DNA from 4 places in the Blautia stercoris genome. Region 2 is predicted to be linked to each of the others. Evidence: riboswitches for the same ligand, from Rfam matches in the RefSeq annotation. Region 2 holds a riboswitch; each other region holds the start of a gene.
What was found. A riboswitch is a leader RNA that binds a small molecule or an ion and turns the genes downstream of it on or off. The one in region 2 is predicted to bind cobalamin.
Positions count from the first base shown of each region.

Region 1 (3,160 bases), on a different contig from region 2:
TCTGGGAAGCAGCTGCCTTCATCTGAAAAATGATAGTCAATCTTTGCTTCTTTTAATGCAGCCTTAATCTGGTCTTTACAGTTTTCAGCCACATAATAACTTTCCAGACTGTTTACATCAATATTAAGCGGCTGGTCTTTTAACCAATACACATATCCGGTATGTTCATCCAGATTTTTACTGTGATTTCCGGTATCGCCGATTACAGTTAAGGTAATGCCTGTATTTGTATCTGCTTTTGCAACAACCGGATACCAACCCGTTGCAACAGTTGATACAATCATTAACATCGCCATCAGCATTGCCAGAAATCGATTGTTCTTTCTCTGTTTCATTTTGTTTCCTCCTTCTTTTTATGCGCTTTGAGAGTGCATTATTTCTTTTGCGTTATATAAAAAAAGACCTTCCCATCAGGAAAGGTCTTCATTTATCCTTGTGTCTACTGTGTTATAATGAAATAGTTCATAACTATCCGCAGTATTTTTCACTCTATGTATTCTACTGCAAATTCAAACTTTTTACAGTATGCTTCTACTTTGCTGTCTTTTCTGCACCGTATCACCGTACTTTTGTTTACAATCCAGTCTCCGATAAATTCCGGTTCATGAGCAATCTCAACTACTTTCAGACGATGACATCCATGAAATGCCCATTTTCCTATCCGCTTCACACTTTCTGGAATTTTCACGGATTCCAGATTGTTACATTTTAAAAATGCACTGTCTCCAATCTCACGCAGTCCATCCGGAAGTTCCAGTTCTTTTAATGCTGTTTGATAAAATGCCTGAGAACCAATCTTCCGAAGTGCCAATGGAAATTCTACCTTTTCAAGATTTAAACATTTATAAAAGGCACGACTTTTAATTTCCTGGACAGACTTTGGAATCTTAATTTCCTTCAGACTTTCACATCCATAAAATACCTCTTCCGCTAGATACACACACGTTACACTTTCAGGAAAAGTCGCTGTTTCCAGTTTTTTACACCGAAAAAAAGCACCTTTTCCAATGTACTGCAGTTTTTTGGAAAATTCTGCTTTCCGAACTCTGATGCAACACGAAAATGCTTCCTGCTTAATTCTTTCTATGTTATCAAAACACAGCTCATTTAAAGCTGTACAATTTGCAAAGCTCTGTTTTCCGACTTCTGTTACCGATGAAGGAATCTGTACTCTTTTAATTTTTACGTTATTCATCAGTGCTTCATCTTCTATCTTTCTGCAATCCGAAGCCAGTACCAGTTCTTTTTCCCGTACTTTCTTTCCCTGTGCTCTGGTAAAAACATTTTTTTCTTTTGCTTTCCACGTTAATATTTGTCCCATTGTCTTATCCATTCTTTTCCTTTTCATCAAGCTAAATTGGTAAAGAAAAAGAAATCTCCCAGATCACGGGAAATTTCTTTCTTTACTTTTCGCATGCCAGAGTTGCTGTCACATATTTAAAATGTTTATTCACATACACAAAAATAAATTTACTTTCTTTTCCCGAAAATAAATTTAAATTTAAAAAACGGCAGTTTTCTGGCTTCACAACATCTGTGTTACAGTAGGGGAAACTGCGCCGGTTTCTCACCGAGCTTACCTTTTAACCTATCTTAAATCATTTTTTCTGTTTTCATTATTTCGTCAAGGACCGTTTTAAAACTTATTTATTTTCTGTAATTATACTTTATTTTTCCATTTTTGTAAAGCAAGTTTAAAACTTTCTTTTAGCAATATCAGACTCTTTATATACAACAAATTCTGTCGTCGTGATTATCATCTCGGTCACCGGAAAGTTAAATCGTCGGAGCAATTCCATCAATAAACTTTTTCACATAAAAAAGAGCTGCACCGATTGCCGGAGTGTACTGTCCATTTGTCCCAACTATCAGATTTTCTTTTGGAAACTCAAACGGAAGCGATAAATTGATCTGTTTTAACAGATAATTCAAATCATTCTCCATAAAATAGGGTGCCAGATACCCACTGATAATAATCGGTCCGTCAACGACCAGATTCAGATTTCTCATGGCAAATGCCAGATGTTTTAAATACTCTTTCCAGATTTGCTTTATATTCTCCTCTTTATTTTCTCTTAGTTTTTCAAAAAATTCCTTTATTGACATTCCTGCAATTTCAGACAGTGAATTTGCGGAACAATAGGTTTCCAGGCAGCCACGGTTTCCACAATAACACAGCGGTCCATCTGAATTAATGCAAATGTGTTCAATCACTCCGCTATGCATGAAACTTCCTTCATGCACCTTTCGATTTGTAATAATCGCTCCACCAAGGTTGCGATTTAATAAAAACACCACTGCACTGTCGAGTTCCGAATGATTCCATAATTCCAGATAAGCAGCCGCTTTTGAATCATGTACCAGACGGCATGGATAAGGCAGCTTAGAAGAAAAATCAGACAGACGCATCTTCACATTATTCATAATCGTACCATACATGACTCCGGAACCATCCGGAGAAATAATTCCCTGAGTTGCAATCGAAACACCAAGGATTCTTTCTTTCTGATATTTGTATTCTTCTATAAATTCATCTATTTTATTTGCTACCTTTTCATAATATTCTTCTGTATCGCTATAATCCAAATCAATGGTGTCTTTTGCAATCACCTTTCCATATAAATCAATTGCAACAATATAAAACATTTTTTTTAAAATTCCAATTCCTATTGAAATCCGGACATCTGATACAATCTGAATCACCTGTGCCTTCCTTCCACCCGTTGATTCGAAATAGCCATCTCTTTGAATCAGACCTTCTTCTTCAAGCACATTTAAATTTTGACTGACAGTAGACAGACCCATCTTTAAATCCTGCACAATCTGAAGTTTTGAAGTCTGTTTCGTACGATAAATATATTGATATACCTTTTCTTTATTAATCTGTTTTAATGTAATCGTAGTAACGCCTCGTTCGCTCATTTTGTCCTCCTTGCTTTTCCATACTTTTCAGTCATAGTTCCATTTTAATACAGTATACTATGAAACGCAAACAAGAATATTTTATGTGCATTTTAACCAAAATAAGTTTTAAAAAATTATTTTTTATGTCAATAGACATATTTTTTCCTCTTATTATATACTTCACTTACAGTTAAGTAATAAGCATAAGTGAAAAAGAAAAGTATTTTTTAAAATAAGGAGAGTTAAAATTATGGAA
Region 1 is NZ_BAAHYF010000002.1:203,122-206,281, reverse strand. It holds gene ACYQ2D_RS10735 (Ig-like domain-containing protein) at 1-335, opposite strand, end outside; gene ACYQ2D_RS10730 (leucine-rich repeat domain-containing protein) at 485-1,333, opposite strand; cobalamin riboswitch at 1,494-1,651, opposite strand; gene ACYQ2D_RS10725 (ROK family transcriptional regulator) at 1,777-2,922, opposite strand.
Region 1: another riboswitch for cobalamin. It lies ahead of ACYQ2D_RS10730 (leucine-rich repeat domain-containing protein); the one in region 2 lies ahead of ACYQ2D_RS00835 (ABC transporter substrate-binding protein).

Region 2 (3,160 bases):
CATACTGGAGTTATAATATCCGTCAATTAAAACTGCTGCATCATCAATCAGAATCTGCTGCATCTGGAAGATTAAATCTTCACGTTTATCCGGATCCATTTCTGTCTTTAACTCATTGAACAACTTATCATATTCTTCATTGGAATATGCGCAGTATGTACTTTCAGTTGCCCAGTTTGCCATATAGGCATAAGGATCTCCAGTACCTACTGTAATCCAGTTATTGTTATTAAAGTCATAATCTAAGGCTGCCAGTTTACTCCACTGGTCATCAGAGCTTCCATATTCAGCAGTCACACCAATTCCGATTTCTTTTAAGTACTGAGTATGTGCATCAGAAAATTCATTTAACAGACGGTTTTCATAAGAAATATAACGCAGGTTAATATTTTTTCCATCAAGCTCACGGATTCCATCACCATCGGTATCTACAATTCCTGCATCATCCAATAATTTCTTTGCACCTTCCGGGTCATAAGTATAAGGATTGTTCAGTTTATCATATCCATAAGACAGAGTCGATGGAAGAACAGAAAATCCTGGTGTATAAAGTCCTCCGATTGTCTTGGAATTACAAATGGTATCGTAGTCAATTGCCATTAAGATTGCCTGACGCAGTGTCTTATTTCCAAGTACACCATCAAAGTTCATCCAGGAGAATCCACAACGTACACCTGGTGCAATATCTACTGTATAGTCATCTGAATCCTGGAATTTCTGAATATCTGCTACGTTTGTGATATTTTCAACCAAGTCTACCTGACCACTCTCCAGAGCCATTGCCTTTGCAGAGTTATCTCCCATATACATCAGATTTACTTCGTCATAAGGGACATCTTCACGATAATTTGGATTTGCAACCAGTGTATATCCAACACCGACACCATTAAATTCTTTAATCATGTATGGACCGGTACCGATTGTTCCATTATCAAAGTTTTTGGTATGTTCTACATCCACAATGCCCATAGTCGGGTGACTGAGCTGTCCCATCAAGTTTGCATAAGGCTGTGTTGTCTGGATGGTCAGTGTTCCTGCCTCATCATCTGCTGTGATTGTTGCTTCAAATTCCAGATATTTTTCCGGTTTTGCAGAACCAGATGGTCCAACTTCTCTTAAGTGTTCGTAACATTCCTTTACTTTACTTGCTGTCAGATCACATCCATCTGAGAATTTTAATCCTTTTTTCAAAGTAATGACCCATTCCGTATGATCATCATTTACCGTATAACTGTCTGCCAGCCACGGAGTAACTTCCATGTTATCATCAAATTTAAATAAGGTTTCTGTAATACCGTAACGCATTGCATTCCAGCCACCGTTCTCATCCCCTGCGGTATTGACACTTCCGTCTGTGTACATGGCACAACCGAAATTTAAAACCTTTTCATCACTGTTACTTGATGATTTTGCAGCCTTTCCTGAGGAAGAAGAACTTCCACATCCTCCAAGTACACTTACTGCCATCACAGTTGCCATCATCAGCGCTACTACATGTTTCTTTCTCATTTGCTTCATCCTTCCTATACTGGTTCTTCTTCATAAATTACATTTGCCTTTTATAGACGTGGACAAAAGTCTGCTTCTTTTTACGCTTTTTTCTGTTTTTAAGCGCAAAAAAGCCGGATACCAAAGCATCCGACTGTTAAAGATTCTTAATTTGATAATAGATAACGTCAAAAATAATCTGCTATTTAACATAAATAGCAGAGTGCTTTTTCATCTGTACAACTTAAGCTTCTCGTCTTCCGCAAGAACTTTTGTTAAAGAGGTAAGCAGGTTTCCTGACTTAAGCATACACATTAAAAGCGCCTTCCCAGAATAAACTATCTTTCCAGTGGCATTTTGCTTTTAACCAGCTATCACAGTGACGGGATCGTCCCGAATTCGCATCGGGTTCTCTTTTAATCAGACGACTGTCTGAACTTATCTCTGTGGCATATTCGCCAACATTCTATAAATAATTTTATTTAACACCATTAATATACAAGATAAACCATCTTTTTGTCAATAAAAATATCAGATAAAATTAAAATCTTATCTGATATTTTTATTTGCTCTTAGTTTTTTAATTATTTTCCAAGCAATTCTTTCTCAATTCTTTCTCTTGCTTCCGGTGCCTGTTTATCCATCTTTTCCGGGAATCCAAACATAGACACACACGCAATATTATCGCCTCCGACCTTTGGTGCGTCTGTTTTTAACTGCTTATTTGCGAAATCCATGTCTCTTAAGGTTTCAAAGATTCCATCGAAATCAACATCTCCTTCTCCCATTGCAAGGTGCTGATGAATCGTTACATCGGATTTTCCTCTTGCATTTAACCATGGTGGATTTGCAATGTAACGGCAATCTAAGGTCTGATTAAAGGTATCCGCAAATAATACATGAGTCAGCTCGTCTCCTGCATAGCGAAGCATGGAACGTACCTCTCCTTTTCCTTCATCGTAGAAGAATCCATGAGGAGAAGAATAGACATAACCTAAATTTCTGGAACGGAACGATTTTACCATATCGCAGGTCTCGTTATTGAGTTCACAAAAATCGTACGGATGAGACTGAATTTCTACACGGAGTCCTTCCCTCTCAATAATCGGAAGCAGTTCTTCCATCGAACGAAACCACATGCCATTACAGATTTCCTGCTGATTCGGGTCACCGGATAATTCGGTATTAATAACCGGAACTCCCATATTCACTGCGATTTCAATCATTCTCTTCCAATTTGCAACTGCCATCTTACGCTGTTCTTCCGTCGGACCGGACCAACGGTAAACTACGATGAAAGAGGAAATTTCAACACCGGTTTCCCGAAGTGCTTTTCGATATTCCTGCTCACACTCTTTTGAAAAAAGCGGATGTTTATAAAATGGATTAATTCTTGGATGTGGAGACTGCTCAATATATTTATAGCCCCAGTCTGCGACCTGATGAACCATACGATTGATATCCATCTGTTTTGCCAATACGTCTACATCAAATGCAATTTTCATAGTCTTATCCTGCCTTTCTTAAACTTTATAATCCACAAACCTTGCGGATGTACTTACGTGCCTTAATTGCATATTCTAATGGATTTGCTTTTGCAGGATCCTGCTCTGCCTCTACAACAACCCAGCCCTCATAGCCTGCTTCTTCTAAGATAGAAAAGATTGGTGCA
Region 2 is NZ_BAAHYF010000001.1:153,466-156,625, reverse strand. It holds gene ACYQ2D_RS00835 (ABC transporter substrate-binding protein) at 1-1,509, opposite strand, end outside; cobalamin riboswitch at 1,758-1,945, opposite strand; gene ACYQ2D_RS00830 (sugar phosphate isomerase/epimerase family protein) at 2,073-2,993, opposite strand; gene iolE (myo-inosose-2 dehydratase) at 3,019-3,160, opposite strand, start outside.

Region 3 (3,160 bases), 470 kb from region 2:
TTTAAGATGATATCATTATTGTTCATGCAAAAAATTTCCTCCAGATAAAAAGAATTAAAAGAAACAGTTCAAAAAGTGTAATCAAAAAAATTACATGTTTTTTCGGTGGTTGATTTTCATTTAAAACGCGAATCGTGCCATCATAGCAGCGGGTTTCCATGGAGTTATAAAGGGCATTGGAACGTTTTACTGCCCGCACCATAAGGGTAGAACACATTGCTGCAAAAGACTTTAGCGAAGTTTTATAGTTGCAGTTTCCGAGTCGGCAGTCCTGAGCAGTAGAAATATGATAAGCAGTGTCTAAAAGCACGAAGATAAAGCGATAAATTAAAAGCATTAATTCAATTAAAAGTTTTGGACAGTGAAGCTTATCAAGTACCATTAAAATATCAGGCATTGGTGTATTCAGAGAAAGGAAATACAGGCAGGATACAGCAGCAAGTGCAGTCAGGATTAACTGCAGGGCATAAAGTGCGCCATACGTGCTTCCGGTTAAGTACCAGTTTCCGATTTTTATAGCAAATAAATCGAGTGGTTTTTGTTTCACGTTTACAAGAATCGCCAGTGTACTCAAAAATAAAAATGCCAGTGGAACACTTAAGAAATGAAGATAGCGAAAAAGGGGGATTCCACCTTTCCATACAGTGAGAATCCCCGTTACTGCTAAAACAATTCCTGCAATTACCATGGAACGACTCATTACACAGATAATTAATGTAATCACGGCAAAAGCGAATTTTTCTGCGGCATTTTCATATCTGAGTCTGGAAGTATAACAAAGTTTATCAATTGTAATCATTCAAGACTCCTTTCTTGTGACAGGCGAAAGAATCATTCACCCTTTCCAAGCTTTTTACGCTCTACAAAACGTCCCATGAAGAAAGCAAGGACGCCGACACCGATAGAAGACTGTACACAGAACAGTAAACTTTCTACCTCGCCCGGAAGTTCATGTCCAAGCATTTTTTCTAAAATTGGTTCTGCAATTGGCTGGAAAGAAGAGTCGACTTCTTCAACAACCTGGCTTCCGGCATCATCAGATCCGCCGAATTCAGCATCCTTTAAAGCAAATAATGGAATAAAGGCAATTAATAAAATAATAACCAATAAGGTAATGACTTTCTTTTTCATATTATTTTGCCTCCTTCATAAATCCGATTGCACGAAGCTCCGGTTTTGCATAAGTTTCAAGTGCCATAATGATTAATACAGTTAAGATACCTTCGATAATTGCAAGCGGTACCTGAGTTGGTGCAAATACAAGTAAGAATTTACCCATTGCATTTAAAATGGTTGTATCAGCGTGATGAGCAAGTGCCATCTGAACTGCAGTTACACAGTAAGTAAATAAATCTCCTAAAGTTGCAGATAAGAAAATAGCAACCATTTTATTTACTTTGCATTTCTGACAGACTTTATAAATTGCAAAGGTTACAAATGGTCCGGCAATTGCCATGGAGAACGTGTTTGCTCCGATTGTAGTTAAACCGCCGTGTGCAAGTAAGATTGCCTGGAATAATAAAACAATAATTCCAAGAATGGAAACTGCACTTGGTCCAAATAAGATAGCGCCAAGACCGGTTCCTGTCATATGAGAACAACTTCCGGTAACGGAAGGAATTTTCAAAGAAGAGATAACGAATACGAAAGCACCGGACATAGCCAATAAGGTAATCAGGTTGCGGTGTTCATTTAATGTTTTCTTGATGGAGAAAAATCCGGCTGCAAGAAATGGCAGACAAAGGACTCCCCAGGCAACGCAGTATCCTGCAGGAAGATAGCCTTCCATGATATGCATAGCTGCTACGTTTGGAACAATACCAAACATAAGTGCAAATGCGGTAGCAAATGCGATGACGTGTTTTTGTTGTTTGTTCATTTTCATGACTCCTTTAACGTGATAAAGATTTAAAATAAAAAAACCTGCGGAAGAATTCCGGCAGGCCAAGTTGAGAATAAAAAACAGACTACGACTGTGTAGAGTGTTTTCATTCTTACACAAGGCCATCGTTCGTAACCATGTGTAAATCGTATGCAGCAGGCAGGTCTTCTGACTTAAGCGTCATTGCAGCATTTCGCCTTCCCGGTTCCCCAGTGGCAATGATGAAATGTGCTCTGCTAGTTACAGCGGCGTGACCGTGCGGGAATTGCACCCGGCTTTCCTATTATTCCGAAAAAAACGGACACCTGTGTACATTCAATTCTTTGTCCATTGTATTATTTCTCAAAGCATTTGTCAATTCATTTTTAGGCAAAAACTGACAAAAAACCTTAGGTTGCACCGAGGTACATTCTGTGCTAAGATGAACCAAGGATAAGCGAGAAAAAGCTTAAAAATATAAGAGGCGGAGTGAAGAGAAAATGAGTATTTCCATGATTGGAATCGATCACAGCAAAGCATCTGTAGATATCCGTGCAAAGTTTTCTTTTACAAAGAAAAGAGCAATAGAGGCAATGAAAAAGTTAAAAGAAGAACATGGTATCTTAGGATGCATTATTTTATCCACCTGTAACCGGATGGAAGTTTGGGTCAGCACGCAGGATGACGAAGAAATTTCTCTGTATGATTTTTTATGCAAAGAAAAAGAAGTGGAAAAAGATGAGTATCAGGATTATTTTATGAAACGTGAAAATGAAGAGGCAGTTCGGCATTTGTTTTATTTAACCAGTGGATTGAAATCACAGATTCTTGCTGAGGATCAGATTATTACACAGGTAAAAGATGCGCTGACTTTAGCAAGAGATGCCTATTGTACAGATAACGTACTTGAAGTACTGTTTCGTATGGCGGTTACAGCGGCGAAGAAAGTAAAAACAGAAGTAACGTTTTCAAGAGCCAATACTTCTGTGATTCATCAGGCAATGGAACGCTTAAAAAATCAGGGATTTTCGTTTGAGGGAAAAACCTGTATGGTAATTGGAAATGGTGAAATGGGAAAAGTGACGGCACTTGCCTTAAAAGAAGCCGGAGCGGACGTAACCGTAACCGTACGTCAGTATCGAAGTGGTGTTGTAAACATCCCACAGGGATGCAAACGCATTAATTATGGAGAACGAATGGAACTCCTTCCTGATTGTGATCTGGTTGTTTCAGCAACAGCCAGTCCGAATTATACCTTGACAAAAGAAAACTTTGAGGAAATTAAGTTAGATGCAGCAT
Region 3 is NZ_BAAHYF010000001.1:620,629-623,788, reverse strand. It holds gene ACYQ2D_RS03075 (energy-coupling factor ABC transporter ATP-binding protein) at 1-26, opposite strand, end outside; gene cbiQ (cobalt ECF transporter T component CbiQ) at 23-799, opposite strand; gene ACYQ2D_RS03065 (energy-coupling factor ABC transporter substrate-binding protein) at 832-1,131, opposite strand; gene ACYQ2D_RS03060 (energy-coupling factor ABC transporter permease) at 1,133-1,879, opposite strand; cobalamin riboswitch at 2,024-2,207, opposite strand; gene hemA (glutamyl-tRNA reductase) at 2,362-3,160, shown strand, end outside.
Region 3: another riboswitch for cobalamin. It lies ahead of ACYQ2D_RS03060 (energy-coupling factor ABC transporter permease); the one in region 2 lies ahead of ACYQ2D_RS00835 (ABC transporter substrate-binding protein).

Region 4 (3,160 bases), 1.6 Mb from region 2:
CTGCTCGGAAAATATAAATCCGCAGAAGTTCCACTTCCGGGCGGATGCAATATCGGAAGTCGTCCGATTGACCAGCATTTAAAAGGATTCCGTGCACTGGGTGCATCCGTAGATATTCTTCACGGTGCAGTCGTTGCAAAAGCAGAGAACTTGACAGGAAAACATATTTTCCTGGATATGGTATCTGTAGGTGCTACAATCAATATCATGATGGCAGCTGCAATGGCAACCGGAAATACCATTATTGAAAATGCAGCAAGAGAGCCGCATGTTGTCGATGTGGCAAACTTCTTAAACAGCATGGGAGCAAGTATCAAGGGTGCAGGTACCGATGTAATCCGTATTCAGGGTGTAGAAAAGTTACATGGAACAACTTATTCCATTATTCCGGATCAGATTGAAGCCGGAACATTTATGTGCGCAGCCGCAGCGACCAGAGGCGATATCATGGTAAAAAATGTAATTCCGAAACATCTGGAAGCAACAACTGCAAAATTAGAAGAAATCGGATGTCAGGTAGAAGAATTTGATGATGCGGTGCGTGTAGTGGCAAACAAACGTCTGACTCGTACTCATGTAAAGACTATGCCATATCCGGGTTATCCAACCGATATGCAGCCTCAGTTTGCAGTCGCACTTACTTTGGCAGAAGGAACAAGTATTGTAACAGAATCTATCTTTGAAAATCGTTTTAAATATGCGGACGAGCTTTCTCGTATGGGTGCCAATATCAAAGTAGAAGGAAATACAGCAATCATTGATGGCGTGGAAAAACTGACAGGCGCAAGAGTCAGCGCACCAGACCTTCGTGCAGGTGCAGCACTTGTAATTGCCGGTCTTGCGGCAGAAGGATTCACAGTCGTAGATGATATTGTTTATATCCAGAGAGGATATGAGCGATTTGAAGACAAATTAAGAAGCCTTGGCGCTGAGATTGAACGAGTATCCAGTGAAAAGGAAATTCAGAAATTTCAGCTTAGAATCGGCTAAAAACCAGTAAAATAGCATAAAAAATAAGAAAAACGGTTTGGAATAAAATCCAAATCGTTTTTTCCTTGACAATGTTTAGCACCTGTGCTATGGTAAGTGCGTGTATAGATTTCATATCAACTTATTAAGTGCATCACAGACATTTTCCCCTCTTTTTTTGTCCGTGGTGAAAAGGGAATCAGGTGAAAATCCTGAGCGGTCCGGCCACTGTAAGCAAGGAGCGAAGCGCAAGAATCCATTGTATTAGAGCGTACGAGAAGGAGCGCCAAGCGTTGATAGGCAAGTCAGGAAACCTGCTTAAGTAAGTGAAAGGTTGAAACTTCCGAAGAAAGTTTTCCATCCATGATATCTGATATGGAACGCCTTATGCTTGAAAAAGCACGTATCAGAAGAACGGTACATTCTGATACAAACTTAGAGGAACCTGTGTACGGAATTTATACATCCTTTACTTTGAAAGGGCAGGAGAATTCCAAAAGCTGTATTCGTACATAAAACCTCCGCAAAAAATATGTATGATTGGTCAATACAGGTGGAGGAATTCCTCCTGCAAAAAGTTAAAATAGACAATAAAAACAAAGCTGTTATAGATAATAGTATCTTATCTGTAACGGCTTTTTTTGGTATAATAGAAAAAGTTAGTAAAGGTATTTGAAAGGGGAAATTTAAGATGAAAAAAATAGAAATGGAAAAACAGGCAAAAGCATTTGGATTTGCAACAATGAAATTTATGGAAACAAAAGATCTGGAGTTTGAACATGAATTTCGACAGTTTTGTGAGATGAATGACTGTGGGAATTATGGAAATAATTATGCCTGTCCACCGCTTTGCGGAACACCGGAGGAAATGGAGCAAAAGGTAAGAAAATACGAACATGCGTTGGTTTTTCAGTCAAGAACTCCGGTTCAAAATATTTTTGATGATGCAGAAACAAAAATTATTAAGAAGATGCATACAAACAAAACCTTACATGCGGTAGAAGAATTGAAAGAGCAGGGTCTGCCTGATAATGGAATGTTTATTATGTGCGGACCATGTAATTTCTGTGAGGAATGTAAAGCAAAAGCAAAAGAACCATGTGTAAATGAAAATATGCGTTTTTCATGTCTTTCTGCTTACTGTATTGATGCAGGAAAGATGGCAAGACACTGTAAGATGAACATGGAATGGAATGGAGATGTGGTTTCTTTTTTTAGTTTGTATGTTTTTTAAGTAAAAGGGTATGGGGTGTATATGAGACAAGAACTGAATTTAACACAAACGCAAAAACTATCGGAAAAGATGCTTCAATCCCTTCAGATTCTTCAGATGAATACGCAGGAATTAGAAGAGTACCTAAAAGAAAAAGAATTGGAAAATCCATTGATAGAATTGGAAGAAAATAGTAGTGATTCAGAAGAAAAAAATGATTTTCAAGAGAAACTGGAGTGGCTTGCCAAATCGGATGAACAAAACCGCATTTATTATCAGGATGAACAAAATGAGCAAAGAGAAGAACGGGAATTTCTAGAGAAAGAGAGAGGACTTCCTGAATATGTACTTTCTCAGTTGATTCCATTTTTTAAAACGGAGAAGGATTCGGAAATTTATGAATTTCTGGTATATTCTCTCGATGAACGGGGATATCTTATAGATAATGTAGAGGAACTTGCGGATAAATTTTTTCTGTCTGTAGAAGAGATGAAAGTTTACATAGACAGGCTGAAAAAATGTGACCCGGCGGGAGTAGGAGCGGCAGATTTACAGGAATGTCTGTTACTGCAACTCTTGCGCAGGGAAAATGAGAATCAAATTGTAAAGCAGATAGTAGAACATCATTTGGTAGAATTAGGGAAAAATCAGATTCCACAGATTGCAAAAGCGCTTAAAATTTCACGTGATGAGGTAGTAAGAGCTTGCGAAGAGATTCGGAAGCTGAATCCAAAACCTGCGCAGGGATTTGCTTCGAAAAATCATTTGAGTTATCTGGTTCCGGATGTGACGGTTGTAAAATTTAAAGAATATTTTGAAATTATTCTGAATGAAAAAAATGCTTACAACAAACCATTTAGCTCTTATTATCTGAGTCTGATGAAGGAAGACAGCTCTATAGAGGTAAAAGAGTATCTTCAGGAAAAATATAAACAGGCGCAATGGATTTTTCAGTGTGTTGCTTCTAGAAAAGATACC
Region 4 is NZ_BAAHYF010000001.1:1,704,268-1,707,427, reverse strand. It holds gene murA (UDP-N-acetylglucosamine 1-carboxyvinyltransferase) at 1-990, shown strand, start outside; cobalamin riboswitch at 1,101-1,305, shown strand; gene ACYQ2D_RS08240 (DUF2284 domain-containing protein) at 1,661-2,203, shown strand; gene rpoN (RNA polymerase factor sigma-54) at 2,225-3,160, shown strand, end outside.
Region 4: another riboswitch for cobalamin. It lies ahead of ACYQ2D_RS08240 (DUF2284 domain-containing protein); the one in region 2 lies ahead of ACYQ2D_RS00835 (ABC transporter substrate-binding protein).